2 regions of the Marinobacter sp. R17 genome follow, and region 2 is predicted to be linked to the other one. Evidence: predicted binding sites of a transcription regulator. Region 2 holds the regulator's gene; the other holds the start of a gene.

Region 1 (16,342 bases), on a different contig from region 2:
GGTCGGGGCCAAGGGCCGGGTCCAGGCCGGCTATGATCACCAGCGCCAGATAGGGCATTACCAGCAAAACGGCCCAGCCGAGGGACCAGAGTGCAAAGGTGGCCAGTGGATACACATAACTCCACTGGGACAGGCCGGGCGCGTTGGCGAGAATGGCCGGCGTCAGTGCCGTGAGGAACAGCAGGTTGGAGACGCGGGCGATGGCCAGGGGCAGCGTGCTGTCTTTGGCGATGCCGGCGTGATAGCGGGTCCAGACCATGACCGCGCAAATGGCGCTGGTCACGGCGGCCGCATAGGCGGCCTGCCACAGGGTGAACGCGGCAAGCAGCAACAAGGCAGCGGCGGCGAACCGGGCAAAGCGGCTCAACAAAAAAGTCTCTGCCACATTAGGCATTCGAGGTCTCCATGACGACATTTCCCGCAGGGAGCATTCCTGACTGCGGCAGACAGGCGGAAATGTACCGTAATTCCTTGGATCCGGCCTGTCATCATGGGACTGGAAGGCCACCGGTGACTTAAACCGAATCGATCGCCCGCGTATAATAACGTCTATGCGTGTATCCTGACATCCGGAGAGCCGTCGATTGGCTCCCACGAATGCAGATCGTCGTGTCGATACCTTATAAATTAGCAAACGTGCCTCCGATTCACGCCAGAATCTGAGACGCCTGAAAGCAATTCAGCAGATGGTAGGACCCTTGATGGATATTTCGGCTTACATGGCAGACGTTGGCCAGAAGGCGCGTGAAGCGGCAACCGCCGTGGCGCGCTCCAGCACAGCGGAACGTAATGACGCGCTGCTGGCTATGGCGGACGCACTCGATGCCTCCCGTGACGCCCTGACGGACGCAAACCGTCAGGACCTGGACGCCGGCCGTGAGAATGGACTGGAGCCAGCCATGCTCGATCGCCTGGAGCTGACGCCGGCACGCATCGATACCATGATCGAGGGTCTGCGTCAGGTGGCGTCCTTGCCGGATCCGATCGGGGAGATCACCGGCATGAGCTACCGGCCGTCCGGCATCCAGGTGGGCAAGATGCGGGTGCCGCTGGGTGTGATCGGCATCATCTATGAATCCCGCCCCAATGTGACCGTGGAAGCGGCCAGCCTGTGCCTGAAGTCCGGCAACGCGACGGTTCTGCGCGGCGGGTCCGAATCGCTGCATTCCAACCAGGCGATTGCCGCCTGCATCGCCGAGGGGCTGCGCCAGGTCGGGCTGCCGGAAGAGGCTGTCCAGGTCATCAAGACCCGGGATCGCGAGGCTGTGGGTAAGTTGATTACCATGCCTGAATACGTGGACGTGATCGTCCCCCGGGGCGGCAAGGGGCTGATCGAACGCATCAGCCGGGATGCCAGGGTGCCCGTGATCAAGCACCTGGACGGCGTCTGCCACGTCTATATCGACAGTCATGCCGATCCGGAGAAGGCCCTGGCCATCGCCGTCAACGCCAAGACCCAGCGCTATGGCACCTGCAACACCATGGAAACCCTGCTGGTGGATGCGGAGATCGCGGCCGACATCCTGCCGCTGCTGGCCAGCGCCTTTGAGGAGAAGGGCGTGGAACTGCGCGGCTGCGAGCGGACCCGGGACGTCCTGGCCCACGTCATCAGCGCCACAGAAGACGACTGGCACGCCGAATACCTGGCGCCGGTGCTGGCGATTCGCGTGGTGGACGGACTGGACGCGGCGATTGCCCACATCAATCGCTACAGCTCCCAGCACACCGACGCCATCGTGACCGAAAACTACAGCCGTGCCCGCCGCTTCCTGACCGAAGTGGATTCCAGCTCGGTGATGGTGAACGCCTCCACGCGGTTTGCCGACGGCTTCGAGTACGGCCTGGGCGCAGAGATCGGAATCTCCACCGACAAGCTGCACGCCCGCGGCCCGGTCGGTCTGGAAGGGCTGACCTCGCAGAAATACGTGGTGTTCGGCGACGGTCACATCCGTTCCTGAACGGGTGGGGCCTGAGCAGTCTATGAAAGTCATTCTTGGCGGAACCTTTGACCCCATCCATCACGCTCACCTGCGCACGGCCGTCGAACTGAGGGAGGTCCTCGGTATCGACACCGTGACGCTGGTGCCGTGCCATCTGCCGCCGCATCGGGATGAGCCGGGTGCGTCACCCGAGTTGCGTCTGCGGATGCTCTACAGCGCCATTGCCGGTGAGGCGGGGCTGGCGGTGGATGAGCGGGAACTGACCCGTAACACGCCGTCCTACACCGTCGATACTCTCGAAGAATTGCGCCAGGAGCGAGGGCCGCAAGAGCCTCTGGCGATGGTCGTTGGTACCGACAGCTTCGCATCGATCGATCGCTGGGACCGCTGGCAGCGCCTGCTGGAACTGGCCCACATCATCGTGGTGGAGCGGCCGGGCTATACCATCCCGGCCGAAAGCGCGGCCGGGCAACTGCTGGCGGACAACGCCGATACCGATGTGACCTCACTGAAGCAGGCGCCGTCGGGCCGGGTCTGGTCCGTGTCGCTGCCGCTGCTGGACATTTCCGCCACTGGCGTGCGCCAGGCGGTGCGGGACGGGCGCTCGATCCGCTATCTGGCGCCGGATCCGGTGTGCGACATCATCGCGGAATCCGGCCTTTATCGTGATGAGTCCGGGCCGTCATTCCGGGCTTGACCGGAACTGGTCGAATCGTGACCTGTCCCGGGATTTTGGTGGTACAATGCCCGCTTCATTGTCGCTGCCCGGGGCAGCGCATCAACCGTTGGGGCCGGACCGGCTCCGGCACGCCAGGTGGAGACACCGTCGAACAGGGTAATTATGCAGGCTGAGCAACTGAGAGATACGGTCGTAAACGCACTTGAGGAGGTTAAGGCGCAGGACATCAGTGTGATTGATGTCCGGGACAGAACCAGCGTCACGGATTACATGGTCATCGCATCGGGGACGTCCAGCCGGCATGTCCGCTCGCTGGCCGAGTCGGTGATTACCGAGGTCAAGTCCCAGGGTGTTCGTTCGGCCAATGTGGAAGGTGGTGAGAACAGCGACTGGCTGCTGGTGGACATGGGCGATGTCGTCGTGCATGTCATGATGCCGGCCACCCGCGAATTCTACGATCTGGAACGCCTCTGGCGCGATGCGCCCAACCTGGGTGCGGCTGGTAGCGAATAATCATGCGGTTGAAACTGGTCTGTGTTGGCCAGAAGATGCCCGGCTGGGTTGAGGACGGCTACCAGGAGTACGCGCGGCGCTTCCCGCCCGACCTGCCCCTGGAGCTGGCGGAAACGCCACTCGCCCAGCGCGGCAAGAATCCCGATATCCCCCGGTTGATGCAAAAGGAAGGCGAGGCCCAGCTGGCGGCCATCGGCCGCAGTGATCGGGTCATTGCGCTGGAGGTGGGTGGCAAGGCCTGGTCCACGGAAAAGCTGGCGAGTCAGTTGGAAGCCTGGCAAATGGACGGCCGGGACGTCAGCTTCCTGGTTGGCGGGCCTGATGGCCTGTCGCCGGAATGCCGGGCCCGGGCGGACCAGCTCTGGTCCCTGTCGCCACTGACGCTGCCCCATCCGCTGGTTCGCATCCTGGTGGCCGAGCAGCTGTATCGCGCCTGGTCCATTACCCGCAATCATCCATATCACCGCGCATAGGACGGTTTAATGCCCTGGGGGGAATTCAAGGATACCGCAGCCGAACGTCGCCTGTTCCAGCGTCGTGTGCTGGTTGCCCTGGTGATCATGCTCGGCCTGATCGGCATTCTGGTGACGCGGTTGTACTACCTGCAGATTCTCAATCACGAGAACTTCACCACGCTGTCGGAAAAAAACCGGGTCCAGGTGCAGCCCATTGCGCCGCCGCGGGGCCTGATCTACGACCGTAACGACGTTCTGTTGGCGGAAAATCGGCCGGTGTTCAGTGTGACCGTGGTCCCCGAACGGGTGCCGGACATGGACCAGACGCTGGCCCAGCTTCGCCAGATACTGAACATCAGCGATGAGGAGCTGGAGCGCTTTCGACGACGCTTGGACGAATACCGCCGGCCCTATTCGCCGATCTCCCTCAGTTCAGACCTGAGCGAGAAACAGATTGCCCGCATGGCCGTGCACCGCTACGAGCTGCCGGGCGTGGAAGTCGAGGCCGAGCTGGTCCGCTACTACCCCTATAGTGAAATTACCTCCCACGCCCTGGGTTATGTCGGGCGTATCAATCAGGACGAGTTACGCCGCCTTGATCCCATCGAGTATGCGGGTACGAATTACGTCGGTAAGTCCGGTGTGGAGCGGTTCTACGAGAACGCTTTGCACGGCAAGGTGGGCTACCAACACGTCGAGACCAATGCCCGCGGCCGGACGCTGCGCGTACTGGAGCAGGAAAATCCGGTTCCCGGTGACGATTTGCATCTGCAGTTGGATATTCGCCTACAGCAGAAAGCCTACGATCTTCTCAATGGTCGGCGCGGGGCCATTGTCGCCATTGAACCCAAGACCGGCGGCATCCTGGCGCTGGCCAGCGTCCCGGGCTTTGACGCCAACCTCTTTGTGACCGGCATCAGTGTCGACGCCTACAAGGCGCTCAGTGAATCGCCGGACAAGCCGCTCTTCAACCGCGCCCTGCGCGGCCAGTACCCGCCGGGCTCCACCATCAAGCCGATGATGGCCGTGGCGGGACTGGACAGCGACAACACCACGCGCGATCGCACGATCTGGGATCCCGGCTACTACCAGATCGACGGCAAGGGCCGCCGGTACCGGGACTGGAAGTGGGGCGGTCACGGCTGGGTCAATCTTGATGAGGCGATCGCTCAGTCCTGCGACACCTACTTCTACGACCTGGGCGAGCGCATGGGCGTGGATACAATGAGCAAGTACCTCGACCAGTTCGGTTTCGGCAAGGTCACTGCATTGGATGTCAGCGGTGCCCAGCCAGGCCTGCTGCCAACCCGGGAATGGAAACGGGGCGTCAAGCACCAACCCTGGTATCCCGGAGACTCGGTCAATATGAGTATTGGCCAGGGGTTTTTGTTGGCCACACCCTTGCAACTGGCAACGGCGACGGCAGTTTTGGCAAACCGTGGCAACTGGCATGCGCCGCGAATGCTGATGAAAGCTTCTGGTGCCGAGAGCACCGAGCAGGTTTTGCCTGAGGATGGCCATCCTGACATCGTCCTTCAGCGACAGGAAGATTGGGAATACGTCAGGAATGCCATGCATTCTGTGGTTCAGGGGCCGCATGGGACAGCTCGTGGATCCGGTCGCGGCGCCCCCTACTCGTTTGCTGGCAAAACCGGTACCGCGCAGGTCTTCAGTCTCGCGGAAAACGAGCACTATGATGCCGACGAAATTCGAGAGCGACTGCGCGACCATGCCTTGTTCATTTCATTTGCACCGCTGAAGGATCCCAAGATAGCGGTCGCAGTGATCGTCGAGAATGGCGGCGGCGGCAGCAGTACGGCGGCGCCTCTGGCCCGCAAATTGATTGATGCCTGGTTACTGGATATGAATGCTGGAGAGCCAGAGAAACCGGTCGTTGCCGACAAAGCCAAGGCAGGGGGCTCCAACGATGGCTGATCGCGATATCGTCCGGCATATGTCCGGTCCGAGCCTCCACGCCCCGCAGGGCTTTCTGGCCAAGATTCATCTGGATCCAATACTGCTCGTGCTTCTGTTGATCCTGCTGGTCGGCGGTCTGTTTGTGCTGTATAGCGGCGGCGACAGCAGCATTGCCATCGTTGAAGCCCAGATCGCCCGGATCGGTGTGGCGCTGGTCGTGATGTTCGTATTCGCCCAGTTGGACCCTTCCGTATACCGGCGCTGGGCGCCCTGGCTTTACGGGCTGGGAGTGATCGCGCTGATCGCCGTGCTGCTGGTCGGGATCGGGGCCAAAGGGGCGCAGCGCTGGCTGGCGCTGCCGGGGCTGCCGCGATTCCAGCCTTCGGAGTTCATGAAGCTGGCGGTGCCGATCATGACCGCCTGGTATCTATCCCGACACTACCTGCCGCCACGCATTTCGCGGGTCGCCATTGCGCTGGTCATTGTGTTTCTGCCGATGGGTCTGATTGTCGAGCAACCCGATTTGGGCACGGCCCTGCTCGTCGGGATGGCCGGGTTGTTCGTCATATTTTTTGCGGGCTTGAGCTGGAAGCTGTTAGCGGCGTTCTTTGCCATGGCAGGCGTGTCGGCGCCCGTGCTGTGGTTCTTTATCATGCGCGATTACCAAAAGCAGCGGGTGCTGACATTGCTGGATCCAGAGAGCGACCCGCTCGGCGCCGGCTGGAACATCATCCAGTCGAAGACGGCGATCGGTTCTGGCGGGCTGATGGGCAAGGGATGGCTGCACGGCACTCAGTCGCATCTGGATTTTCTGCCGGAGAGCCATACGGACTTCATCGTTGCGGTACTGGCCGAGGAGTTTGGTTTTATTGGCGTCACACTACTGATCACACTGTACTTCCTGATTATCGCGCGTTGCCTCTATATTGCGGTCAATGCTCAGGACTCTTTTGGGCGCCTGGTGGCCGGGGCGCTGACGATGACCTTCTTTATTTACGTCTTTGTCAACATCGGTATGGTCAGCGGCATATTGCCGATCGTGGGAGTGCCGTTGCCCATGGTGAGTTACGGTGGAACCTCGATGGTCACGTTGATGGCGGCGTTCGGGGTGATGATGTCGATCCACACGCACCGGCGAATGATCTCGGCTTAGGTGACGTTACCTTTTATTCATAACGGGGGCGCGCAGTGGTGGCGGCTCTGGGCATCATGCTAGTCTTTGGCCGCCCCGGCGGAGTAAGCGCCGGGGCGGCCAACATAAAAAGAACGTCGGGGACGATCATGCCTTCACATATCATGAGTGTCGTACTGGGGCTGTGGGCGATGTTGGTGGCGTCCCTGACTCATGCCGGTTATGTGGAAACGCCTGCCGGGCAGGCGTTTGTCGACGAGATGGTCCGTCAGCACGGATTTGATCGGAGTACGCTGGAAATCTGGCTCGCCAGCGCCCAGCGCCAGTCATCCATTCTTGAAGCGATCAGTCACCCGGCGGAACACACCCTGGCATGGTATGAATATCGGCACATCTTCATAAAGCCGACGCGTATCGAGAAGGGGCAGGCGTTCCTGCAGACCCACGCAGACACGTTTGCGCGTGCGGAACAGGAATTGGGCGTGTCACGCTACATCGTGGCGGCCATTATCGGTGTGGAAACCCAATACGGTGAATACGCCGGTAATTACCGGGTGCTGGATGCACTGACGACGCTGGCGTTCGATTATCCGCCTCGCTCGGCGTTCTTCCGCAAGCAACTGGGCGAATTTTTTCTGATGGCCCGGGAACAAGAGCTGGATCCGACAGTCCTAAAGGGTTCGTATGCCGGAGCCATGGGGTTTGGCCAGTTCATTCCCAGCAGCTACCGGGATTTTGCCATCGATTTCGATCACGATGGACGCGCCGACATCGTCAATAACCCGGTCGACGCCATCGGCAGCGTGGCCAACTATTTTGCCCGCCACGGGTGGCAGGCTGGCGCTCCGGTGGCGGAACCGGTGGCAGGGGCGGATTATCCGCAGGCGTTGTTCACTGACGGGCTGGCCCCGAAACTGACGGTGGCGGACTATCAGGCCGCGGGTATCGTGCCAAAAGCCGGCGTGTCGGCGGAAACCCGGGCACGCCTGATGCGGTTGCAGGCTGAGGAAGGTCAAGAAAATTGGCTGACGTATCCCAACTTTTACGTCATCACCCGTTACAATCACAGTCAATTGTATGCGATGGCCGTTCTGGCGCTGTCGCAGGCGTTGGCGCGGAACCCGGATAAGGCGAGAGGTTAGGCGTGTCTTGCTGGACGATGGCGGAACGGCGCATGAATCCGATTAGTGTAAAGCCAGGGCTGGCTCTGGTGATGACCGTGGCTGCCGGGCTGCTGGCCGGGTGTGCGTCGAGTCCTGAGACCTCGTCGTCAGCCGGTACATCGTCATCGCGGTACAGTATCAGCCAGGATCGGGCGCCGTCCGAGGATTACGACGTCAGCGATCTGAAGAGTGCCACGCCTCGCTACGAGCCGCCCAGCCGCTACGGCAATAAATCGCCTTACACGGTCTGGGGCAAACGCTATACGGTGCTGGCGGATGCCAGCGACTATGTCGAGCGGGGCACGGCGAGCTGGTACGGCGAGAAGTTTCACGGTCACAAGACGTCCAACGGCGAGACGTTTGACATGTACAAGATGACGGCGGCCCACAAGAGCCTGCCGCTGCCCAGCTATGCCCGGGTGACCAACCTGGACAATGGCCGCAGTGTGATCGTGCGGGTGAACGACCGGGGGCCGTTCCACAGCTCCCGGATCATCGATCTGTCCTACGCCGCGGCCAAGAAACTGGGCTACCAGAAGCGCGGCACCGCTCATGTAGAGGTGGCCGCGATTACGGTGTCGCGTGATGGTAGTATGTCGGTGGCCGGAGAGGCCGCGCCGTCGCGGGAATCTGCACCGGCGACCTCCAGCGCGAAAGAGGGAATCTTCGTCCAGGTGGCCTCGTTTACGCAGGTGGAATCGGCCGAACAGCTCTCGCAGCGCCTGCGAAACGTGACCCAGGCGCCGGTTCGGGTGTATGCCGCCGGCAGCTATCACCGGGTGCAGGTTGGCCCGTTCGCGCAGCGCGGACAGGCCGAACAGGAAAGTAAACTGATCGAACAGGGGGGATTGGGGCGCCCGATTGTGGTGACCGATCCTCTATAGTGGGCCCGTGCCGGTGGCTGGCGGTGGCATTGTCATCGTCAGCGCTGCGTATGACCCGGAAGCAGACGCCTGATTCACCGGTTCGAGGCCGGTTGTTGCTGTAAAGGCGGATGGTTCTTCCGAATCCCGTGATACCCGTCGGGTATCGTCAACTGATGTAACTGCTGAATGGTTCCATGGCTAAGAATACGGTATTTCAAACATTTTTCCGCGCGCTGATCGTCCTGTTCACCTGGGTCTCGGTGGCGGCTGCCCAGTCCCAGCCGTCCCTGATCCCGTCGCCGCCGCAGATTGCGGCCAGCTCCTACGTGCTGATGGACGCGGCCAGCGGCCACATCATCGTGCAGGGCAACAGCGACGAACGCCTGCCGCCGGCCAGTCTGACCAAGATGATGACGGCCTATATCGTCGAGCGTGAACTGTCCGAGGACCGGATTGCCATGTCCGACGAGGTGCCCATCAGCGTGCATGCCTGGCGCACCGGCGGTTCGCGGATGTTCGTCAAGGAAGGGTCCAACGTGACCGTCGAGAATCTGCTGCACGGTATGATCATCCAGTCCGGTAACGACGCCAGTGTGGCGCTGGCCGAGTACGTGGCCGGCAGTGAGGGCGCGTTTGCCGACATCATGAACCAGCAGGCGCAGATCCTGGGCATGAAGAACACCCACTTCATGAACGCCACCGGCCTGCCCCACGAAGAACACTATTCAACGGCGCACGACCTGGCGCTGCTGGCCCGGGCAATCATCAACGATTACCCGGACAACTACCCGATCTATTCCCAGAAATACTTCACCTACAACGATATCCGTCAACCCAACCGCAATTCGCTGCTGTGGCGTGACCCGTCCGTCGACGGCCTGAAGACCGGTCACACGGACGCCGCCGGCTACTGTCTCGTGGCGTCGGCCAAGCGCGACGATATGCGACTGATCGGTGTCGTGATGGGCACCAATAGCGAGAGAGCCCGGGCCCAGGAAGTGCAGAAACTCCTGAGCTACGGTTTCCGCTATTACGAAACCCACTCCCTGTTCAAGGCCGGCCAGCCGCTGAAGGATGCCACCGTCTGGGGCGGACAGAAGGAATCGGTGCAGGTGGGACTGGCCAACGATGCGATCGTCACCATTCCTCGCGGCACCAAGGATTCGCTGGAGTCGGTCATGGACATCGACAGCGTGATCAAGGCGCCGGTGAAGGCTGGCCAGGAACTGGGTCAGGTGCGGGTGACGCTGAACGGCCAGGAAGTGGTCAAGCGCCCGGTGGTGGCACTGGAAGCGGTGGACGAAGGCGGGTTCTTTAAACGCATCTGGGATGCGATCAAACTGTTCTTCGTGCAGTTGTTCAGCTGATTGGCGACAGTGAGGAAAGCAGCATGAGTGAACCGCAGCCGCCCAAAATTGAATTCCCGTGTGATTACGTCATCAAGGTGATCGGCACGGCCGCGCCGGACTTTCGCGAATTTGTCGTGGAAGTGGTGGAGCGCCATGCGCCGGGCATCGATGAAACCGACATCACGATCAACGACAGCCGCCAGGGGCGTTTCAGCTCCGTGCAGATCAAGATCGTGGCGACCGGCGAACCGCAGCTCAAGGCCCTGTTCGAGGAGCTCAAAGCCAGCGGTCGCGTTCACATGGTCCTCTAACCGGTAGCCTGTCGTGTCCGAAACATCTGACCGTTCCGTCATCGTTCGCCACCTGGGTCTTCAGCCATACCTGGAGACCTGGGAGGCGATGAAGAGCTTCACCGCCGCGCGCACGCCCGAGACCGCGGACGAGCTCTGGTGCCTGCAACATCCCAAGGTCTTCACCCAGGGGCAAGCCGGCAAGGCCGAGCATGTGTTGGCGCCGGGAGACATTCCGGTGGTCCAGGTGGACCGGGGCGGCCAGGTGACCTATCACGGTCCCGGCCAGCTGGTAGTGTACCTGATGATCGACCTGCACCGGGCCCATTTCGGTGTGCGTGAGTTGGTCAGTGGTATCGAAGACAGCATCGTTGCGATCCTGGCGGACCTGGGCGTCGATGCGGCCCCGCGCGCCGATGCGCCGGGTGTCTACACCCAGGGCACCAAGATCGCCTCACTGGGCCTGCGCATTCGGCGCGGCTGCTCTTTCCACGGCCTGGCGCTGAATGTCGATATGGACCTGGAGCCGTTCCGTCGCATCAATCCCTGTGGCCTGACGGGCATGGCCATGACCCAGGTGGTCGATCACGCCCCCCAGGCGACGTTTGATGGCGTCCAGGACGCGTTGGTGGCTCGCCTGGTAGAACGACTGGATCTGGGCCGGGTCCGGTTCGAGACCGGGTTGCCCGTCGTTCAGGCCGTATCCTGATTGGGGACTTCCCCGCTACAGACCCGATTGCGCCCCGTCGCCTTGGCGGTGTAGAGGGCTTCGTCCGCCCGCTGCAACAGTCGGCTGGGGGATTCGGCGCCGTGAATGCTGGCTACGCCCGCGCTGATCGTCGTCCGAACAATCCGGCCGTCATAGGTGGCAGGAGCCGCTGCAATTGACTGGCGGATCCGCTCGGCAATCCGGATGGCTTCCTCCACTCCGGTCTCCGGCAGGATCGCCAGAAATTCCTCACCGCCCCAGCGCGACACAATGTCGATCCGGCGGCACCCTTCCTTCAGTTTGTCCGCCACCTTGATGATCAGCTCGTCGCCCGTCTGGTGGCCGTAGTGGTCGTTAACTCCCTTGAACAGGTCGATATCCAGCAGGATCACCGAAAACGACTGGCGGTTGCGAAGGTAGCGCTGGTACTCGCCTTCCAGGCGGATCAGGCCTTCGCGACGGTTGGTCAGGCCGGTCATGGTGTCGTGCTTGGCCGCGTACTCGTACTCGCCGGCCAGGGTGAGGAGACTGGCCTTGCTGCGCCGCCGGCTCAGGTCGAGGACGTAGCAGGAGACCATTTCGAACGCGAGCACGTTGATCATCATCAGCCGGAAGCTGTCACTGTATGGCGTGTTGAAAAGAAGGTCTCCCAGCGGCGAAAACAGGCCGACCAGAGCCGTCAGGCCAAAAGCGCAGGTCAGGACGCCGACCCGGGGCGTGCTGATGTAGAAAATGATCGGCGGATAGGCGAACAGCCAGATGATCGCGGAGCCGTCTTCCAAGGCGGCGGTCGCTACATAAATGAACAGGGCGGCAATGATGACGATGAACGTCCGCCGGTGCAGGGTCTGATGCCGCAGCGTCAGGTACACCAGGGCATTAAGCATCAGCATCACGCCCACCGTGGCCAGCGTGGCCATCACCAGGGTGTCGCCTCGGCCAGCAGCCCGGTAGGCAAAGAAAACCAGGACCGGCAGGGCCCCCACGCTGAGCCAGTTGATCAGCCGGGGAAGCGGTATTTCGCCCCGAGTGTGGTCGGGCACAGGGGCTGACGGCCAATAAGACTTGGATGAATCGGGCATCATTGTTAGCGTTATATTTATTGTTTAATCGATACGAGCATAGCGCCAAATGCAGTAGCGCTCTGTTTTAAAACGTAAACATGACGTTTGCGGCGTCGCATAGTCGCCTGTGCTGGTTAATCAGTGATCACTACACGGCAAAGCTGCAGGGAATCCATTGGCTCCGGAAACCGGGCTGGCGCGGCAGGTCGGTGACCAGAGACGGGTCGGGCTCACGTATAATCGGTAGGACCCACTTTCGAAGAGCGCCCGGAAGCCGACCATTCGGCCGTCGGGCTGCAGCATTCATCAGCTTCTGGATCCCTTGATGACTTCCAAAAAAACGCGCAAATCCGTTTCCCGCATCAAGACCGGCAGCTTCGAGCGCCGGCTCAGTCTGACCCGGGCCGGTCTGTTCGCCGGTACCCGCATGGCCACGCACATGGCCACCAACCTGTTCAGCAGCCGCGAAAAGCGTGAAGAACGCCACCGCCAGATGCTCTCAAGCCAGGCCCGGTTCCTGGTGGATGAACTCGGCAAACTCAAGGGCAGCGTGGTGAAGATCGGTCAGGTCATGGCGCTCTACGGCGAGCATTTCCTGCCGGCCGAAGTGACCGAGGCGCTGCACACCCTGGAAGATCAGACCACCTCACTGGCCTGGCCTTCTGTCGAGAAGGTGCTGGCCAAGGAGCTGGGCAGTGAGCGCCTGGCCCAGCTGGACGTGGATCCCGAACCGATTGGATCGGCCTCGCTGGGGCAGGTTCATCGCGCCGTACGCCGCAGTGACGGTCTTGAGATTGTGCTCAAGGTCCAGTATCCGGGCGTCGACACGGCGGTGGACAGCGACCTCAATGCGGTCGCGCAGATTCTGAAAGTCGGGCGCTTTGTGTCCATGGGCCCCGAATTCAACGAATGGCTCGAAGAAGTCCGCACCATGATGCACCGGGAAGTGGACTACGCGCTGGAAGCCCGGACCACCGAGCATTTCCGCAAGATGCTGGAGGGCGACGACCGTTTCGTGGTGCCCCGGGTCCTGCCGGAGTATTCCACCCGCCATGTGATGGCGTCCACTTTCGAGCCCGGCTGGCCGGTCAGCTCGGACAAGGTGGCTTCGCTGTCGCTCGAGCGTCGGAGTGCGCTGGGCCGTGCCGCGCTGGAACTGTTCTTCCGTGAGCTGTTTGAATGGGGCGAGATCCAGACCGACCCCAACTTCGGCAACTACCGCATCCGCATTGCCGAGGAAGCCGGCACCGAAAGCGACCAGATCGTACTGCTGGACTTTGGCGCCGTGCAACAATACCCGGACAGCTTCCTCGAGCCGGTTCGGGACATGATCCGGGCGTCCTATGAGCAGGATCTGGAGCGGGTCATCGAAGGCGGGACCAAGCTTCATTTCATGAGCGAGAGCTGGCCCGAGGACGTGCTGCGGCGATTCGGCGAAGTCTGCATGTCGGTGCTGGAACCGCTGGCCCCGGCCAACGGCGAGTGGCCCGAATTCGCGGTCAACGAGCAGGGCCAGTACCGCTGGAAGCAGAGCGACCTGCCGTCGCGGGTGGCCCGTCAGGCGGCGCGTTCCGCCATCAGCCGCTATTTCCGGATTCCGCCCAAGGAATTCGTCTTCCTCAACCGCAAGCTGATCGGTGTCTACACCTTCATTGCGGTGCTGCGGTCGGAGTTTAACGGCGAGGATCTGTTGCAGGACTATCTGTACGACAGCGAAGAGGCGGCCGCCCGGGACGCCGGCGACTGACCCCGGAAGTCAGGTCGCTTCCAGCACCAGCCACAGCACCAGGGCGTAGCGAAGGCCCTTGCCGATGGCAACCAGCACGATGAAATTGAGCCAGGGGACGCGCATGATGCCGCCGATCAGCGTCAGCGCGTCACCGCCGATGGGCAGCCACGCCATCAGCAGCGACCACTGGCCGAACCGGTTAAACCGGTTCTGGGCCTGTTGCAACTGTTTTTCACTGACCGGAAACCAGCGTTTGTGGCGAAAACGCTCCACCTGCCGTCCGATCCAGCCGTTCAACACCGACCCCAGGGTGTTGCCCAGTGTGGCGAACAGCCACAAGCCCCACAGCGAGTAGCCCTGCGTTACCAACCCGCCGAGCAGAACCTCGGAGTAGGCCGGCAACAGGGTGGCTGCGGCAAAGGCCGTAAAAAACAGGGACAGGTATGCCAAATCGACTCCCGTCTGATTACACAGTGTAGTGGTGGGTTTACCGGTCGATCACTATCGTTATCAAGAAATCGTCCGTCAGGCCGATAGCTTATCTTGTCAGTCGCACAAAGTCTGAGACAAGGGAGCTGGGCGTGATGGCGTACGACGTATACGAAGATCTGCGGTGCCCCTACCGGACCGGGTGGTGCTGCCTCACTCTGTGACCCGGGAGTGTCATGAAAAAGCTGTCTCTGAAAGTCAAACTCTACGCGCTGGTCATTGTGCTGCTGCTCATTATGGGCCTGAGCATGATCATAACCGCCCAGGTATCGCTCTCCAGCATGGAGTCGCGCATTTCCGATGACACCGGCGAACTGGTGCAGAACATTGTCGTCGAGCGCCTGCGTGCCACGGCCGGCCAGTACGGTGAGCTGGTGGCCAGTATCTTCAACCGGGCCTACAAGATCCCGGAAACGTTCCGCGAGGTGATTCACCGCAACGTCGAAGGCTCCGATTCCGCGCGCATGAGCCGCCGCGACCTGATGGAAACCGCCGGCGCGATCCTCAAGGGCCAGCCGGAACTCAGCTCCATCTACGCGCAGTTCGAGCCTGATGCCTACGACGGCCAGGACCGCTACTTCACCGGGGGTGTGGAAGATCACAGCAGTGATGAAGGCACGCTGGAGATCTACTACTACCGGGACCAGGACGGCAAGATCCACTTCAGTCGCACAGCGGATCCGTCGACCAAGTACGATACCACCAAGAACGAATTCGGCATCCGCGAAGCCGAGTGGTACCTGTGCTCCAAGGAAACCCTCAAGCCCTGCACCATGGAGCCCTACAACTACGAGATCAGTGACGGTTATTCCGAGCTGATGACCAGCCTGGTGATGCCGATATTCAAGGATGGCAAGTTCGGCGGGGTCGTCGGTGCCGACATCAATCTGTCCACCATCCAGAAGACGCTCAAGCAGGTCAGTCAGAACCTGTACGACGGCGCCGGCCGCGTGACCCTGGTCAGCGAGATGGGCCTGATTGCCGGCACCAGCCATTACGACAAGTTCCTTGGGCGGCCGCTCAAGGAAGCCCTGCCGGATCGGGCGGCGGCTTATCGCAAGCTGGACAAGGACGGTGACAACGACGTCTTTGATAACGGCGAAGACATCGCGGTGGCGTATCCGATCCACATCAAGGCTTCCGACACGACCTGGTCGATGATCATCGAACTGCCGCGGGATGTCGCGCTGGCCGACTTGAGCAAGGTTGAGGATGTCCTGGGCGAGGAAGTCGACGCCACGGCAGGGCGCCAGTTGACGGCGGGCATCATCGTGTCGATCGTTTCCCTGTTGCTGCTGGTGGTGCTGGTTCGCAGCGTGACCCGGCCGCTGGATCGCATCCGTGACCGCATGGCCAATCTGGCCAGCGCCGAAGGCGACCTGACCCAGGAGCTGGAGATTGATACCCACGCCGAGCTGATTGCACTGGCGGACGGCTTCAACGCGTTCCTGGCGAAACTGCGGGACATGATCAACGACCTCAAGTCGATCAATGGCCGCGTCAGCGAGCAGTCGGACAGCGTTCGCCGCATTGCCCAGGAAACCGAGGAAAACACCTCGCGTCAGCACAGCGAGATTGACAGCGTCGTGACCGCCATGAACGAGATGTCGGCCGCTGCCAGTGAAGTCGCCACGTTTGCCAGCGACGCTGCGGGCAATGCCCGGGAAGCCAGCGACGGGGTCGTGAGCACCCAGTCGACCCTGACCACCGCCGTCAAAGGCGTGCAGGAACTGGCCGCCGATATGGAAGAGGCCAGCGGGGCCATCGGTCAGGTCGCCAACCGCAGTGACGACATCAACCGCATCCTGGAAGTCATCCGCGGCATTGCCGAGCAGACTAACCTGCTGGCTCTGAACGCGGCGATTGAAGCGGCACGGGCCGGCGAACAGGGGCGGGGCTTTGCGGTAGTCGCCGATGAGGTGCGCACACTGGCGTCGCGGACCCGGGAGTCCACCGACGAGATCAGCGAGATGATTGAAGGGCTGCAGGGCGAGGTCCAGCAGACGGTGACGGTCATCCGCGGCGGCGTCGACCGGGCCACCAACGC
Region 2 (16,342 bases):
ACCCGTTCCAGCGCCAGCGGGCCGCCATCGGCAAAAATATCGATGGGCCGAACCTGATGATGGTCCCCCAGATAACCGTGGGTGGCGAGATACGCTGCCTTGCGGGTAGCCATGGCCGGCAGGTCGGTTTCCAGCATCTGCAGGTGAGGGAAGCGCTGGCGCAGGCGGATGCCGCGGGGCGACAGGCCGCACGCGATTTCCAGTATCTGGCTGATGCCGCGCTGTTCGATGGCTTCGTGAATCAGCTGGTCGATGATCAGGTGGCGTTGCAGAAGAAAAGTGCGGATATTGCCGCCGGTAACCAGGCGACTGAGCCCCTCAAAAGGCGTCATCAGGTTGTACAGGGCGTGGCCGGCGGGTGGAGTGAGGCCGTCTTCCGACAGGCCATTGTGCTGCCAGACGGCGCCGGTGTAGAGGGCGGTAAAGCTGATGCCGGTGCTGTCGATCGGGCGGGGCATGGGCGATCCTTGTTGTTGTCAGGGACGAGCCCTGACAACAGGCGCTCCGCTAAGAGGAGCGCCTGCTCAAGGCCCGACCTATTCTGCCGCCGGGGAATCGCCGTTGGGAATGGTCGAATCGCCCCACGCAGCCTGGCTGCCGGGCAAGATCAGGTTCAACCCGATGGCCACCACCGCGCACAGAGCGATGCCCTCCACGTGACCCAGGGCCATGCCGCCAATACCGAAGACCAGCGTGACACCGGCAATCACCAGATTGCGGGCTTCGGACAGGTCGACGTGGTGACGGATCAGCGTGTTCAGACCGACGACGGCAATGGAGCCGAACAGCAGGCACAGGATGCCGCCCATGACCGGTACCGGAATGGTCTGCAGCGCGGCGCCAAACTTGCCGATGAAGGCCAGCAGGATTGCCACGATGGCCGCCCAGATCATCACCCGCGGGTTGAAGTTGCGGGTCAGCATGACCGCGCCGGTGACTTCGGAATAGGTGGTGTTGGGCGGACCGCCCAGCATCGCCGCAGCGCTGGTGGCCACGCCGTCACCCAGCAGGGTGCGGTGCAGACCCGGCTTCTGGATGTAGTTCTTGCCCGTGACCGTGCCGATCGCCAGTACATCGCCGATGTGCTCAACCGCCGGCGCAATGGCGACAGGAACCATGAACAGAATGGCGCCCCAACCGAATTCCGGTGCGACGAAATCCGGGATGCGCAGCCAAGCCGCCTCACTGACCGGTGACAGGTCGACGATGCCCATGATGGCAGAGGCGATGTAGCCCACGATCACGCCGAACATGATGGGGATCAGCCGGAACATGCCCTTGCCCAAGACCGCGAAGAGAATCGTGGTCAGCAGGGAAATCATCGAGATCCAGATCGCGGTGTTGTAGGGGATGAGCTGCGCACTGCCGTCGCCGGCCTTGCCCATCGCCATGTTGACCGCCGTGGAAGCCAGACCCAGCCCGATGACCATGATGACCGGACCGATGACGACCGGGGGGAGCAGGCGGTTCAGGAAGCCGGTGCCCCGCAGTTTCACGGCGCCACTGAGGATCATGTAGAGGACACCCGCGGCCACCAGGCCGCCCAGGGTTTCTTCCATGCCGAATTTGGCCTTGGAGGCGATGATCGGCGCAATGAAGGCAAAGGAGGAGGCCAGGAAAATGGGGATCTGGCCGCCGGTGATGATCTGGAAGATCAGGGTGCCGATACCGGCGGTGAACAGGGCAACGTTGGGGTCCATACCGGTGATCAGCGGCATCAGGACCAGGGCGCCGAAGGCGACCAGCAACATCTGCGCGCCGGCGAGGGCCTGGCGCCATACCGGCTCGTTCGGACTCGTCTGCATGTTTAGTTTTCCTTCTGTTTGGTGCCGAAGATCTTGTCGCCGGCATCACCGAGCCCGGGCAGGATGTAACCTTTCTCGTTCAGCCGCTCGTCGATGGACGCGGTGTAGATGGAGACATCCGGATGGGCCTTCTGGACCTTGTCGATGCCTTCCGGCGCCGCCACCAGGACCAGGGCACGAATTTCCGTGCTGCCGGCCTTCTTGAGCAGGTCAATGGTGGAGATCAGCGAGCCGCCGGTGGCCAGCATGGGATCGACGATCATCGCCATACGCTGGTCCAGTTCGCCGACCAGCTTTTCCAGGTAGGTGCTGGCTTCCAGGGTTTCTTCGTTACGGACCTGGCCGACGACGCTGACGCGGGCGCCGGGGATCAGGGTCAGGACGCCTTCCAGCATGCCCATGCCGGCACGCAGGATGGGGACAATCGTCACTTTCTTGCCGCTCACGCGATCCACTTCCACCGGCCCGGCCCAGCCCTGGATGGTCTGTTTTTCCAGCTGGAAGTCCTTGGTGGCTTCGTAAGTCAGCAGGGCCGTGATCTCTTGCGCCAACTCACGGAAGTTCTTGGTGCTGATGTCCGCCCGGCGCATCAGGCCGAGTTTGTGGCGGATCAGGGGGTGCTTTACCTCGAGGACGGGCATGGCTCACCTTCTTTTCTAAAATAGGGACATAAAATCTCACCAAGGATACCTTACTTCCCCGATTCAGTCAGTCCGGGTAGGCCGCAATCCCCTTGTCGGGCGGGTTGAGCGTCGGTTGGTACGCTTATTGCGGAATACCCTCCAGATACAGTCGTGCCGTCAAAAAAACGACATCTCGGCACGTGAGATACCCTGTTTACTGGAGAACATCGGGTCGTGGACAGAGCGCTGGTCCTCAATAACGTCAAATCGCTGACAAACGGCAACCTGGGCATCCCGGTCCTGCTGATGGCACTGCTGGGCATGATGATCCTGCCCATGCCGGTGTTCCTGCTGGACGTGCTGTTCACGTTCAACATCACCCTGTCCATCGTCATCCTGCTGGTGTGTGTGTACGCATTGCGGCCAATGGAGTTTGCCGCGTTTCCGACGGTGCTGCTGGTGGCCACCTTGCTGCGTCTGGCGCTGAACGTGGCGTCGACCCGGATTGTCCTGCTCAACGGTCACGAAGGGGGCGACGCCGCCGGTAAGGTGATCGAGTCGTTTGGTGCCGTGTTGATCGGCGGCAACTACGCCGTCGGCCTGGTGGTCTTCGCCATACTCGTCATCATCAACTTCATGGTCGTCACCAAGGGTGCCGGTCGGGTGTCGGAAGTCAGCGCCCGCTTCACCCTGGACGCCATGCCCGGCAAGCAGATGGCGATCGATGCCGACCTGAACGCCGGCCTGATCGATCAGGACGAAGCCAAGGCCCGTCGCGCCGAAATCGCCCAGGAGGCGGATTTCTATGGCTCCATGGACGGTGCCAGCAAATTCGTGAAGGGCGACGCGATCGCCGGCCTGTTGATCCTGTTCATCAACATCGCCGGCGGCGTGGCCATCGGCATGATGCAGCACTCGCTGTCGTTCGGCGATGCCATGCGCAGTTACGCGCTGCTGACCATCGGTGACGGTCTGGTTGCCCAGATTCCGTCGCTGCTGCTCTCCACCTCCGCCGCCATTATGGTGACGCGGGTCACCTCCAGTCAGGACATGGGCCAGCAGATCCTGTCCCAGATGTTCACCGCACCGCGGATTCTGTTTATTGCCAGCGCCATCCTGATCATCCTGGGCATTATCCCGGGGATGCCGCACGTGGCCTTTATAGGGCTCGGTCTCATTGCCGGCGCGGGCGCCTACTACATCTGGAAACGCCAGCAGCAGGTGGAAGAGGACGAGACCGTCTTTCCGGCGCGTGGGGGCGGTATGCCGCGCTCGGCGCCTTCCGGCGGTCCGCAGGGCGGCGGCGATGGCGCGCAGAAGCAGGCCTTGCCCGGTCCGCAAACCGAATCCCGGGAACTGGGCTGGGACGATGTGTCCACGGTCGATATCGTCGGCCTGGAAGTGGGTTACCGCCTGATCCCCATGGTGGACAAATCCCAGGGCGGCCAGCTGCTGACCCGGATCAAGGGCGTGCGCAAGAAGCTGTCTCAGGATCTGGGCTTCCTGATGCCGTCGGTCCATATCCGCGACAACCTGGACCTGATGCCCAACGTTTATCGCATCACCCTGATGGGCGTGACCATTGCCGAAGCCGAGATCCACCCGGACCGGGAACTGGCGATCGACCCGGGGCAGGTGTTCGGCAAAATTGAAGGTATCGAGGGCAAGGATCCGGCGTTCGGCCTGGATGCCAGCTGGATCGAACCGGACAAGAAAGATCAGGCCCAGACCCTGGGCTACACCGTGGTGGATGCCAGCACCGTGGTGGCGACCCATCTTAACCAGATCCTGCAGAAGCACGCCCACGAGCTGATCGGTCACGAGGAAGTCCAGAAGTGGCTGGAGCAGTTGGAGAAGATGTCGCCCAAGCTGGCGGAAGAGCTGGTACCCAACACGATTTCCATCAGTCTGCTGCTGAAAGTCCTGCAGAGCCTTCTGAAAGAAGAGGTGCCGATCCGGGATATGCGGTCGATTGCGGAAGCGGTCGTCAATGTACAGCCGAAGACCCAGGACGCCCGGATCCTGACAACAGCCGCCCGCCAGTCCCTGCGTCGGATGATTGTCCAGAGCATCTGTGGCAACGAATCCGAGATCCCGGTCATCACCCTGGATCCAGAGTTGGAACAGATGTTGCTGAAGTCCATGCAACAGAGTCAACAATCCGGCGGTCAGGACGATATCGGTCTGGTGCTGGAGCCCAACATGGTGGAACGGCTCCAGCGCTCCCTGCAGGACGCGGCCCAACGTCAGGAAATGATGGGCAAGCCCGCCATCCTGCTGGTTTCGGCGCCACTGCGGCATGTCATGGCGCGCTTTGTGAGTTACGGGGTCGAACGCCTGCACGTCCTGTCTTACCAGGAAGTGCCGGACAACAAGCAGATTACGATTGTCGCGTCGGTGGGCCAGCAGTGAGGCTCGCCCAGCAACAGCAAGGCGTCGCGGGCCGCGGCGCCACCGGAGGTAGGTCATCATGAAGGTTAAACGGTTTTTTGCTCCAACCATGGCGGAAGCCCTGAAGATGGTTCGCCTGGAGATGGGAGAGGATGCCGTCATCCTGTCGAACCGGCGCGTGGACGGGGGCGTCGAAATTGTGACGGCTCTCGACTATGACGAAAATCTGGCGCGCCAGCGTCTGGGCACCGCCGCGGTCGAAGCCACCAATGGCGCCCGGCTGGCCGAAATGCAGGCGGAACAACATCGCCGCCTGGAGGAAGAACTCGGCCGCTCGCGGGACCGTATCCGGGAAATTCGTGAAAAGCGCCAACCCCGTGAGCAGGACATTCTTGATTTCACCACGCCGGAACCGGCGGCTGCCGAACCCGCTCAGGACGCCACCCATGCGGCCCTCGAAGCCATGCGGGCGGAAATCCATTCGCTGCGGGATATGGTCAACGAGCGTCGTTCTCCGGCCGCTGCAAATGGACCGGCAAACGACCCGGTGGACGCGAGTCAGCAGCGCCTGATGGAGCGACTGGAAGAGTACGGACTGTCCCACACGCTGGCCTCCACGCTGTCTCGTAACGCGGCTGGTGTTCGACTGGAAGAGGGCTGGAAGCGGGCGTTGCGCACGCTGGCGGCCGGCCTGCGCACCCAGCAGCAGGAACTGGTCGAGCAGGGTGGTCTGGTCGCGTTGGTGGGCCCCACTGGCTCTGGCAAGACCACCACCATCGGCAAGATGGCGGCGCGTTATGTCCTGGAGCACGGCGCCGATTCCCTGGCGCTGGTCACCACCGACCGTTATCGGATCGCGGCACATGAGCATCTGTTTGTATTCGGTCGCATCCTGAACGTGCCGGTGCGGGTGGTGGATGAGAGCCATTCCCTGGACCAGATCCTCGATGACCTGTCCGATAAACGCCTGGTTCTGATCGACACGGCGGGCCTGACCCATTCCGATCGCGGCCACCAGGAACAGCTTGAGGAGCTGGCTGCAAGCCGGCATCCGGTCAAGCCTTACCTGGTGCTGGCAGCCACCAGCCAGCCTCGCATTATGAAATCCACGTGGCATTGCTATAAGATGGCGAATCCGGCCGGGTGTATCATGACCAAACTGGATGAAGCCCTGACACTCGGCGAGGTGCTAGGCTTTGCCATGGAAACGGGTCTTCGGGTGGCGTATTACACCGATGGGCAGCGCATCCCCGAGGACATTCATCCGGCACAGGCGGCTCCACTGGTCAGACTGGGTGTGGAGCGTCTGAAACAGGTTCGGGAAACCGCTGTGGTTGCAGCCGGCGCCTGAGGCCCGGGAGTCCGCCGGAACAGCCGCAGGGCGTTCATGGGCTCCACTATCGAGCCGGTTATCAACCGGCCATCCTTATCAAGAGTTGTCGTGAGAGACTGTATCCGGCATGAGTAGAGTTAACCCGGTCCAGGTGATCGCCGTCTCAGGTGGCAAGGGCGGCGTTGGCAAGAGCAACGTTTCGGTCAACCTGGCTATTGCACTGGCACAGATGGGGCGTCGGGTGGTGGTTCTGGATGCCGATCTGGGGCTGGCCAACATCGACGTCCTGCTGGGTATCACTGCGAACCACAATCTCAATGATGTGCTGAACGGCGAGTGCGACCTGCGCGATGTCCTGGTCGACGGCCCGGGCGGCATCAAGATCGTTCCCGCCTCGTCCGGCACCCAGCGGATGACCCAGCTGACGCCCATGGAGCACGCTGGCCTGATCAACGCCTTCAGCGAACTGGGCGATCAGATCGACGTGTTGATCGTTGACACCGCTGCCGGCATTTCCGAATCGGTGGTCAGCTTCCTGCGGGCGTCTCAGGAATTGCTGCTGGTGGTCTGCGACGAGCCCACTTCCATTACCGATGCCTACGCGCTGATCAAGCTCATGAACCGGGACTACGGGGTGAACCGGTTTCGCATCCTTGCCAACCAGGTTCGCAACGAGCAGGAAGGCAAGCATCTGTTTGGGAAACTGACCCGGGTTACCGAGCGATTTCTGGATGTTGCGCTACAATATGTGGGCATCGTCCCTTACGACGAAGCCGTCAAAAAAGCGGTACAACGGCAGCGTGCGGTGCTTGACGCTTACCCACGCGCCAAGGCCTCGCTGGCGATCAAGGCGCTGGCCCAGCAGGTGGACAACTGGCCGCTCCCGTCTTCTCCACGGGGGCATCTCGAATTTTTCGTTGAGCGCCTGGTGGACGCCTGATGGAGTACCCTGACCGACAGGTGGCGTGGTATGACGGTCGATTGAAACACACGGGTAATCCGGATTGATGACGTTGGCAAAAGGCCTGGGAATCTACCAACAGACGAGCTCGCGCAAATCGGCCCATCAACTGGTCGAGGATCATGCGCCGCTGGTGAAAAAGATCGCGTTGCATGTGTTGGCGCGATTGCCCGCCTCTGTCCAGCTTGAAGACCTGATGCAAGCCGGCATGATCGGCCTTCTCGAGGCCGCTCAGAAGTACGACGCCGGCAAAGGCGCTTCCTTTGAAACCTATGCGGGTATCCGCATTCGCGGTGCCATTGTGGATGAGATTCGCAAGGGCGACTGGGTGCCGCGTTCCGTCCACCGCAATTCCCGTCGCATCGCCCAGGCGATCAAGGCCGTCGAAGACCGGACCGGGCGCGAGGCTCAGGATCACGAAGTCGCCGACGAGCTGGACATGACCCTGCCGGAGTACCATGCCTGCCTGGCCGATTCCAACAGCGGCCGTCTTTTTAGTCTGGATGAGCTAAATGAATCGGGAGAGCTGCCGATAGACAATGAAGAGGCCGTGCCCGATCGTCCGTTCGAAGAGCTGTCGGCAGCCGGATTCCAGCGCAGTCTGGCCGAGGCGATCGCGGCGCTGCCGGAGCGGGAAAAGCTGGTGTTGAGTCTGTATTACCAGGAAGAGCTGAACCTGAAAGAAATCGGCGCCGTCATCGGTGTCAGTGAAAGTCGGGTCAGCCAGATTCACAGTCAGGCGGCATTGCGCCTGAAATCACGTCTGACGGATTGGCAGGAAGCCCGTTAGCCACGCCGTTCAAAGCCGGTTCGCAAAACACCGGTGGAGCAGGGCAGAATGGGCGGACGCGCCACATCAGGCGCGACAAGCAAAAAGTTGACATCGAATTCCGGGAGCTTGTGGTCAGCGTTGATGCCCAGGCTACGATCCCGGAACTGTAGTTTTTGGTAACGGACGCTTTACAGCGGGCGTTGACGCGACAGAATAGGCGGTGCTTTCAGTGGCGCCGGTATCGTATGGATTGCCGGACACTGAACTGGACGCTGGATTGGTATTCCGGGCTGTAATGATTGGAGGTCCCTTTGGACAAAAACATGAAAATTCTGATCGTGGATGACTTCTCCACGATGCGACGGATCATCAAGAATCTGCTTCGCGACCTCGGTTTCACCAATACTGACGAGGCGGATGACGGCAACACCGCGCTGCCCATGCTCAAGAGTGGCAAATACGATTTTCTGGTCACCGACTGGAACATGCCGGGCATGTCCGGATTTGAACTGCTGCAGGCCGTTCGCGCGGACGAGAACCTCAAGAACCTGCCGATCCTGATGGTGACGGCGGAAGCCAAGCGTGACCAGATCGTGGCGGCGGCTCAGGCCGGCGTTAACGGTTACGTCGTGAAGCCGTTTACGGCGGCTGTCCTGAAGGAAAAGATCGAGAAGATTTTCGAACGCATCCAGTCCTGAGTATCAGAGCGCCAATCATGGGCACAAAAAAAGACAAGGCCGGCTCCCTCGATCCCGATGTCGTTGAGAAGCTGCAGCACCAGGCGGAAGAACTGAAGCAACAGGTGGACGCCGGCGATTACGCCGCGGCGATGCGCCTGATTAATGAACTGAATGATGTCCGGGACCAGAGCCTTTACCGTGAGGTTGGCCGGTTGACCCGCAGCCTCCACGAGGCCATTCGCAACTTCAATATCGATCCGCAGAACCCGGAGCAGCAGGAAGCCCTGTCCAAGATCACGGACGCTTCCGACCGGTTGGCGTACGTGGTGGACATGACCAGTCAGGCCGCCAACCGCACCATGGACATCGTGGAAGAGGCGATGCCCAAGGCCAACAGCCTGCGGGAGCAGGCCGTCGCGCTGCGAGCCGACTGGCACAAGCTGCGCCGCCGGCAAATCGGCGCCGGCGAATTCCGCGAGCTGTACAACCGGATCGACAACTTCTTCGAACAAACGGCCAGCGATGCGGAAGCCCTTTACGGCAACCTGTCCGAGATCCTGCTGGCGCAGGACTTCCAGGACCTGACCGGTCAGGTCATCCAGAAGGTCACGGCGCTGGTCAAGGAAGTGGAAGAACACCTGCTCAGCCTGGTGGTCATGGCCAGCCATGTCGATGAAATCACCGGCACTGTCCATGATATCGGCGAAACAACGACAACAATCGAAAAAGGCGAAGGCCCTCAAATGAACGCCAAAGAGCGTGAGGATGTCGTATCCGGCCAGGATGATGTCGATGACCTCCTGTCCAGCCTTGGTTTTTGAGTGAGGACACTGCATGGCGCTTGATGCTGACGAAGAAATTCTCCAGGACTTCCTGGTAGAGGCTGGTGAAATACTCGAAAAGCTGTCCGAACAGCTGGTGGATCTGGAGCAGAATCCGGATAACGGGGATCTGCTGAACGCGATCTTCCGTGGGTTCCACACCGTCAAGGGTGGTGCCGGCTTCCTGCAGCTTGAAGCGCTGGTCAATTGTTGTCATTCGGCGGAAAACGTCTTTGACACCCTGCGTAACCACAAGCGCCGGGTCGACTCCGATCTCATGGACGTGGTCCTCGAAGCCCTGGACAACGTCAATGCCATGTTTGACCAGGTACGCAACCGGGAGGAACCGACACCGGCCGATCCGGCATTGATCGAGGCGCTGGATGCCCTGGCGTTGCCCGAAGGTGAGGCCCCCGCCGCACCCGAGCCGGAGGCAGCTCCCAAGCCTGAACCGGCGGCTGAAGCCGGCGGCCATGCGGACCAGGGTGATATCACCGACGAAGAATTCGAGCAGTTGCTGGATGCCCTTGAGGATGAGAAATCTTCATCCGGCGACAGCAGCGGCGGCGATCAGATCACCGACGACGAGTTCGAGAACCTGCTGGATGAGCTGCACGGCAGGGGCCAGCACAGCGGCAAGCCGGCAGAGGATGACAAACCCGCCGCTACCGGACATGCCGGCGACAGCGGCGGCGATGAAATCACCGACGATGAGTTCGAGAGTCTGCTCGATGACCTCCACGGCAAGGGGCAATTCAAGGGCTCCGTCGAATCGGAGTCGAAGGGTGGGGGTTCATCGGATGCGGCCGCCAAGACGGCCGGTGGCGATGAGCTGATTACTGACGACGAATTCGAGAACCTGCTGGACGAACTGCACGGCTCCGGCAAAGGCCCCGGTGTCCCGGGCGTCAGCCAGCCGGCGGCGAAGAAACCGGAACCGGCACCGGCGCCCAAGAAGGCTGAGAAACCGGCGGCTCCCGCCAATAAGGACGAGAATAAATCGCCCGCCACCCCGGCCGTTCCACAGCGGGACACCCAGCCGGCTGCCGAAACCACCGTGCGCGTGGACACCAAACGCCTCGACGACATCATGAACATGGTGGGCGAACTGGTGTTGGTGCGTAACCGCCTGCAGCGCCTGGGTAACGACAGCGAAGACGAACAGATGCACAAGGCGGTGGCCAACCTCGACGTGGTGACCACCGATCTCCAGTCCGCCGTCATGCAGACGCGCATGCAGCCGATCAAGAAAGTCTTCGGCCGTTTCCCGCGTGTGGTACGCGATCTGGCGCGCAGCCTCAAGAAAGAAATCAACCTGGTCATGCACGGCGAGGACACCGACCTGGACAAGAACCTGGTCGAAGCCCTGTCTGATCCGCTGGTTCACCTGGTGCGCAATTCCGTGGACCACGGCATCGAAGCGCCGGATGTGCGCGAAAAAGCCGGTAAGCCCCGGACGGGGGTGGTGACGCTGTCGGCCGAGCAGGAAGGCGACCATATCCTGCTGTCCATCGAAGACGACGGTGGCGGGATGGATCCGGACAAGCTGCGTCAGAAGGCGGTCGAAAAAGGATTGTTCGAACAGGACGCCGCGGATCGTCTGACCAACAACGAATGCTACAACCTCATCTTTGCCCCTGGCTTTTCCACCAAGGACCAGATTTCCGACGTGTCCGGGCGGGGCGTTGGCATGGACGTGGTCAAGACCAAGATCAGTCAGTTGAACGGTACCATTCATGTGGAGTCGGAGCTGGGTAAAGGCTCTCGCATCCTGATCAAGGTTCCGCTGACGCTGGCGATCATGCCGACGCTGATGATCATGCTGGGCGACCAGTCTTTCGCACTGCCGCTGGTCAACGTGGTGGAAATTTTCCATCTGGACCTGACCAAGAAGAACATCGTCGACGGTCGCGAGTGCATCGTTGTACGCGACAAGGTGTTCCCGATCTACAACATCAAGAACTGGCTGATCCACGGCGCCGTGGGCAACCCGGACCCCGAGAACGGTCACGTGGTCATTGTCGCCATGGGCACCAAGCGGGTTGGCTTCGTGGTGGATCAGCTGATCGGCCAGGAAGAAGTGGTGATCAAGCCATTGGGCCGGATGCTCCACGGCACGCCGGGTATGGCCGGTGCGACCATTACCGGCGACGGGCGGATCGCGCTGATTATCGATGTGCCCAGTCTGCTGCAGCACTACGGATAACAGGGGAGATGCCTGAATGACCGTTTCCGTTCTGGTCGTTGATGATTCCGGTTTCTTCCGCAAGCGACTCACCGAAATCCTGAACGCGTCGGGTAATATCCGCGTGGTCGGTGCCGCCACTAACGGTCGTGAAGCGATCGAGATGGCGGACAAGCTGCGCCCGGACGTGATCACGATGGATTATGAGATGCCCATCATGGATGGCATCACCGCCGTGAAGGAAATCATGAAGCGCCGGCCCGTGCCGGTGTTGATGTTTTCGTCGCTGACCTACGAAGGCGCCCGGGTGACGCTGGATGCCCTGGAAGCCGGGGCCGTGGATTTCCTGCCCAAGAATTTCGAGGAAATTGCCCGGGACAATAGCCAGCTCCAGAAGATCCTGCGCGAACGTATCCTGGATGTGGCGCGCAGTCGCCCCGGCACTCGACCGGCTCCGGCCGTGCCGTCCACGCCGCCACCCGCGCAACCGGCTCGCCCGCAGACACGTGGTCCTGCCAGGCCCACACCGGCACAGCGCCGGGCCGAGCCGGAAGCGGAAGCCGCCCGGTCATCGCGCAAGACCCAGCCGCGCAGTTACAGCGTGGTGGGCATTGGCACGTCCACGGGCGGCCCCATTGCCCTGCAGCGGGTTCTTACCCGTTTGCCATCCCGTTTTCCGGCACCGATCGTGCTGATCCAGCACATGCCCGCCAGTTTCACGCCGGCGTTTGCGGATCGCCTCAACAAATTGTGCCAGATTGAGGTCCGCCAGGCTGAAGACGGCGACATGCTGCGCCCGGGCCTGGCCCTGCTTGCGCCCGGCGGCAAGCAGATGATGATCGAGAACAAGGGCCCGCATGGCCGGGTGCGCATCCTGGAAAGCGACGAGCGCCTGACCTACAAACCCTGCGTCGACGTGACGTTCGGCTCGCTGGCTCGCAGCTTTCCCGGCAAGACCCTGGGTATCATCCTGACCGGCATGGGCGCCGATGGTAAGGAAGGTTGCCGGATGATGAAGCAGTCCGGTAGCGTGATCTGGTCCCAGGATGAGAAATCCTCCGTGATCTACGGCATGCCCATGGCGGTCGCCAAGGCCGGCCTGAGCGACGAAGTACTGGCCCTGGATGACATTGGCGAGCGGATGGTCGAGGGCGTCTGCTGATGGACGTGCTCAGCTTACTGGGCATCATCCTCGCCTTTGCCGCCATCCTCGGTGGCAACGTCCTGGAGGGCGGTGCGCTTGGGTCCCTGTTCAATGCGCCCGCTGGCCTGATCGTGGTGGGCGGCACGGTCGCCGCGACGATCCTGCAAACCTCCTGGCCGGTCATCAAGCGGGCGCTCAAACAGGTCCGCTGGGTGTTTGTGCCGCCTTATATCGGCCTTGAAGACGGTATCGACAAGGTCATCAACTGGAGCGTACGCGCCCGCAAACAGGGATTGCTGGGCCTTGAGGGACTGGCCGAGCGCGAGCCGGAGCGGTTTGCCCGTAAGGGGCTGCAGTTGCTGGTCGATGGCGCCGAGACCGAATCCATCCGCAGCATCATGGAAGTGGAGCTGGATGCCCGCGAGCAGAGTGATATCGAAGCGGCCAAGGTGTTTGAGGCGATGGGTGGTTATGCGCCGACCATCGGCATCATCGGCGCTGTCATGGGGCTGATCCAGGTCATGACCAATCTGGAAGACCCCAGCACTCTGGGGGCGGGCATTGCCACTGCGTTTGTGGCCACCATCTATGGGGTGGCGCTGGCCAACCTCCTGTTCTTTCCGGTCGCCAGCAAGCTGCGCGCCATTGCCCGCCAGCGCACGCGCTACGAAGACATGATGATTGACGGCCTCATCGCGATTGCGGAAGGGGAGAACCCGCGCTCCATCGAACTTCGCCTCAAGGGCTTCATCCAGTAGCAGGCACGACTATGCGACGCCGGCGCGCCAGAGAAGACGACCAGCACAACCGGGAACGCTGGCTGATATCCTACGCGGACTTCATCACGTTGCTGTTCGGCTTTTTCGTGGTCATGTATTCTGTCTCGTCGGTGAACGAAGGCAAGTACAAAGTGCTTTCGGAAACCCTGACCGGGGTGTTCAATGCGCCGCAGCACTCGGTGGAGCCGATTACCGTCGGGGATCGTATTTCCCGCCCGGAACCGCCCGCAGAAGATCAGGTGATCGCACCTCCGGTGGCCACTGCCCCGGCCAATGAAGCCAACGACGAGGAAGGGCGCAGCAAGGCCCTGGAATCCATCGCCAACCAGCTTGAAGACCATTTCCAGACCCTCATCAACAAGGGGCTGATTTCCGTTGAGACCAACGAGAACTGGATCGAACTGAGCCTCCAGAACAGCCTGCTGTTTGGCTCCGGCGATGCCGAACCCCATTACGATGCCTTCCCGGTCGTGGAGAAAATTGCCGGTATCCTGTCCGGCTACGACAATGCCGTTCGCGTCGAAGGCTTCACCGACAACCAGCCCATCCACACCGCGGCCTACCCCTCGAACTGGGAGCTGTCGGCCGCCCGGGCGGCAGCCGTTGTCCGCTTGCTGGCGAGCAATCACATCGATCCGCGGCGCATGGCAGCGATTGGTTACGGCCAGTACCAGCCAGTGGCCCGCAACGACACCCGGGAAGGGCGCAGCCGCAACCGGCGGGTGGTTCTGCTGATCTCCAGGGACGCCAGTATCCGCGGTGCCGTTCGCTAGATCGCAGTCAGCCACAGTTTCATCCGCGTTTCATTTTCGCTTCCAATCCCCTGAAACTGGCATGGTTTCTGTATTTATCCTTGTCGTCACCAGCGACGGGCAAAGGTTTGCCTGTTGCCGCGTCGTCGGCTTGCGGAAGCGGCTCAAGTTTTCCGTCACGGAGCCGATACAAAAATAAATGTCATGGCAGCGGTGAGTGCGATCTAATCAGGCACCGCAGGGTACTGCGATGAGGCTCAACGGGAGAATGATTTCGTGCGAATCTGGGCGGTCGCCAATCAGAAAGGCGGTGTCGGCAAGACCACAACGGTGGTCACACTGGGTGGATTACTGGCCGAGTCGGGTAAGCGTGTGCTGGTTGTCGACCTCGATCCCCACGGTTCGCTGACCAGCTGGTTCGGGCATGATCCGGACAGTCTGGCTCACAGTGCCTTCGATCTGTTCCAGCACAGTGGCAAGGTGCCCGAGGGGCTGCCGGCGCAACTGCTGTTGGAGACGTCCTGCCCGGGGTTGTCGTTGATACCGGCCAGTTCGGCGCTGGCGACGCTGGAGCGAAAGATGGTGGGTGTCGAGGGCATGGGGCTGATCGTCTCCCGGGCGCTGGCGCAGCTCTGGGACGACTTCGACTACGTGCTGCTGGATAACACCCCGTCACTGGGTGTATTGATGGTGAACGCCCTGGCGGCGTCACAGCGCCTTCTGGTACCGGTGCAGACCGAGTTCCTGGCGATGAAGGGCCTGGAGCGGATGATCAACACGCTCAAGATGATCATCCGGTCGCGCAACACGCCATTGCCGTACACGATTATCCCGACGCTGTTCGATCGTCGCACCCAGGCGTCCGTCCACAGTCTCAACGCATTGCGCAAAGCCTATCCCGAGGACCTGTGGCGTTTCGCCGTTCCTGTGGACACCAAGTTCCGGGATGCTAGCGAAGCGGGGCAGGTGCCGTCCGCATTCAGTGGTGACACCCATGGTGTCAGGGCTTACCGGCGTCTGCTGGATGATCTGATCGAACAGGGCAAAGGCCAGGAATGAGTACGTCAGTTTGTTGACGCCGGAGTCGTTGATGCAGGAAAAGAGTCAAAAAACAGACTACGTCGATCCCACGGCGGCTCTATCCAGTTACCTGGACGATCTGTTGTTCGTGGCGACCAGCACGGCGACGGAAACCGAGACCGAAACCGAAACCGGGACGGAGGTCAAAGCCGAAGCGCCGGTCGCGCCGGTGGAAGCGCCGCCCTCGGTGGATGTTGCGGAACAGGACCGTGTCAAACAGGCTGAACGCGAGGCCCGTCGTGAGCGCGTGCGGGCGCAGGCCCTGCGTGTGAAGGCCCGTCGGGCGGAGGCGGAGAAGCAGCGTCAGGCGGAAGCACTCCAGCAGGTTGAAGCTCGGGCTGTGGTGACAGAAACGGCCGCACCGCCGGCGCCAGAGGTGATCGCCGAGCCAGCCGACGCGGCCCAGCCCGATACCCAGCCGGCACCGCTGGGGCGTCCAGAGTGGGCGGATCAGGCGTTCGAGTGTCTGATCTTCCGGGTTGCAGGTCTGCAGCTCGCGGTTCCGCTGGTGCTGTTGGGAGCCATCCATCGCATGGATACCGACCTGCATTCGATTCCCGGGCGCCCCCGCTGGTTTATGGGCATGATGCCGTCAGGCGAACACAACCTGCGGGTTGTGGACACCGCGGAATGGGTGATGTCGGGACGGGTTCCCGAAGGCGCGCGGGACGGCTACCAGTTCGTGATCCGGCTGGATGACAGCGAGTGGGGCCTGGCCTGTGACGAAGTGGCCCAGTCCTTTACCCTGCGCCCGGACGATGTACGCTGGCGCTCGGAGCGCAGCCGCCGGCCCTGGCTGGCGGGCACGGTGGTGGATCACATGTGTGCGCTGCTGGATGTGGGGGCGATGACCCAGCTGCTGTCCCGTGCGGAGCGGGAACAGAAACTCGATCTGAACTGATTCGTTTTACAAATATTGAAAAATGATGGTTGGCCCGGGATGGCACGCTTTGTGCCCTGTTCTATAGTATGGGGCAACCGTGTTGGAATTTTGACAGCGTTTGTGCGGTGCCCCT

The links. The regulator FliA, encoded in region 2, starts transcription of late flagellar genes. The targets are predictions, from matches to a motif close to CTAAAGTTTNNNNNNNNNNNGCCGNTAA.
Region 1: EB809_RS17100 (methyl-accepting chemotaxis protein) is a predicted target of FliA. The motif match lies at 14,316-14,343, and genes of this name have one in related genera.

Annotation. Positions count from the first base shown of each region.
Region 1 is NZ_RHGZ01000027.1:54,973-71,314, forward strand. Features, by position in the region: gene EB809_RS17025 (GGDEF domain-containing protein) at 1-394, opposite strand, end outside; gene EB809_RS17030 (glutamate-5-semialdehyde dehydrogenase) at 702-1,958, shown strand; gene nadD (nicotinate-nucleotide adenylyltransferase) at 1,981-2,637, shown strand; gene rsfS (ribosome silencing factor) at 2,782-3,132, shown strand; gene rlmH (23S rRNA (pseudouridine(1915)-N(3))-methyltransferase RlmH) at 3,135-3,605, shown strand; gene mrdA (penicillin-binding protein 2) at 3,615-5,522, shown strand; gene rodA (rod shape-determining protein RodA) at 5,515-6,657, shown strand; gene mltB (lytic murein transglycosylase B) at 6,786-7,778, shown strand; gene EB809_RS17065 (septal ring lytic transglycosylase RlpA family protein) at 7,811-8,683, shown strand; gene EB809_RS17070 (D-alanyl-D-alanine carboxypeptidase family protein) at 8,860-10,032, shown strand; gene EB809_RS17075 (YbeD family protein) at 10,056-10,325, shown strand; gene lipB (lipoyl(octanoyl) transferase LipB) at 10,414-11,013, shown strand; gene EB809_RS17085 (sensor domain-containing diguanylate cyclase) at 10,998-12,056, opposite strand; gene EB809_RS17090 (ABC1 kinase family protein) at 12,403-13,824, shown strand; gene EB809_RS17095 (YqaA family protein) at 13,834-14,256, opposite strand; gene EB809_RS17100 (methyl-accepting chemotaxis protein) at 14,472-16,342, shown strand, end outside.
Region 2 is NZ_RHGZ01000002.1:111,979-128,320, forward strand. Features, by position in the region: gene EB809_RS02495 (class I SAM-dependent methyltransferase) at 1-458, opposite strand, end outside; gene EB809_RS02500 (uracil-xanthine permease family protein) at 537-1,805, opposite strand; gene upp (uracil phosphoribosyltransferase) at 1,808-2,446, opposite strand; gene flhA (flagellar biosynthesis protein FlhA) at 2,663-4,840, shown strand; gene flhF (flagellar biosynthesis protein FlhF) at 4,899-6,170, shown strand; gene EB809_RS02520 (MinD/ParA family protein) at 6,280-7,092, shown strand; gene EB809_RS02525 (RNA polymerase sigma factor FliA) at 7,160-7,903, shown strand; gene cheY (chemotaxis response regulator CheY) at 8,197-8,583, shown strand; gene EB809_RS02535 (protein phosphatase CheZ) at 8,601-9,386, shown strand; gene EB809_RS02540 (chemotaxis protein CheA) at 9,400-11,592, shown strand; gene EB809_RS02545 (chemotaxis response regulator protein-glutamate methylesterase) at 11,609-12,733, shown strand; gene EB809_RS02550 (flagellar motor protein) at 12,733-13,473, shown strand; gene motD (flagellar motor protein MotD) at 13,485-14,267, shown strand; gene EB809_RS02560 (ParA family protein) at 14,523-15,305, shown strand; gene EB809_RS02565 (chemotaxis protein CheW) at 15,337-16,227, shown strand.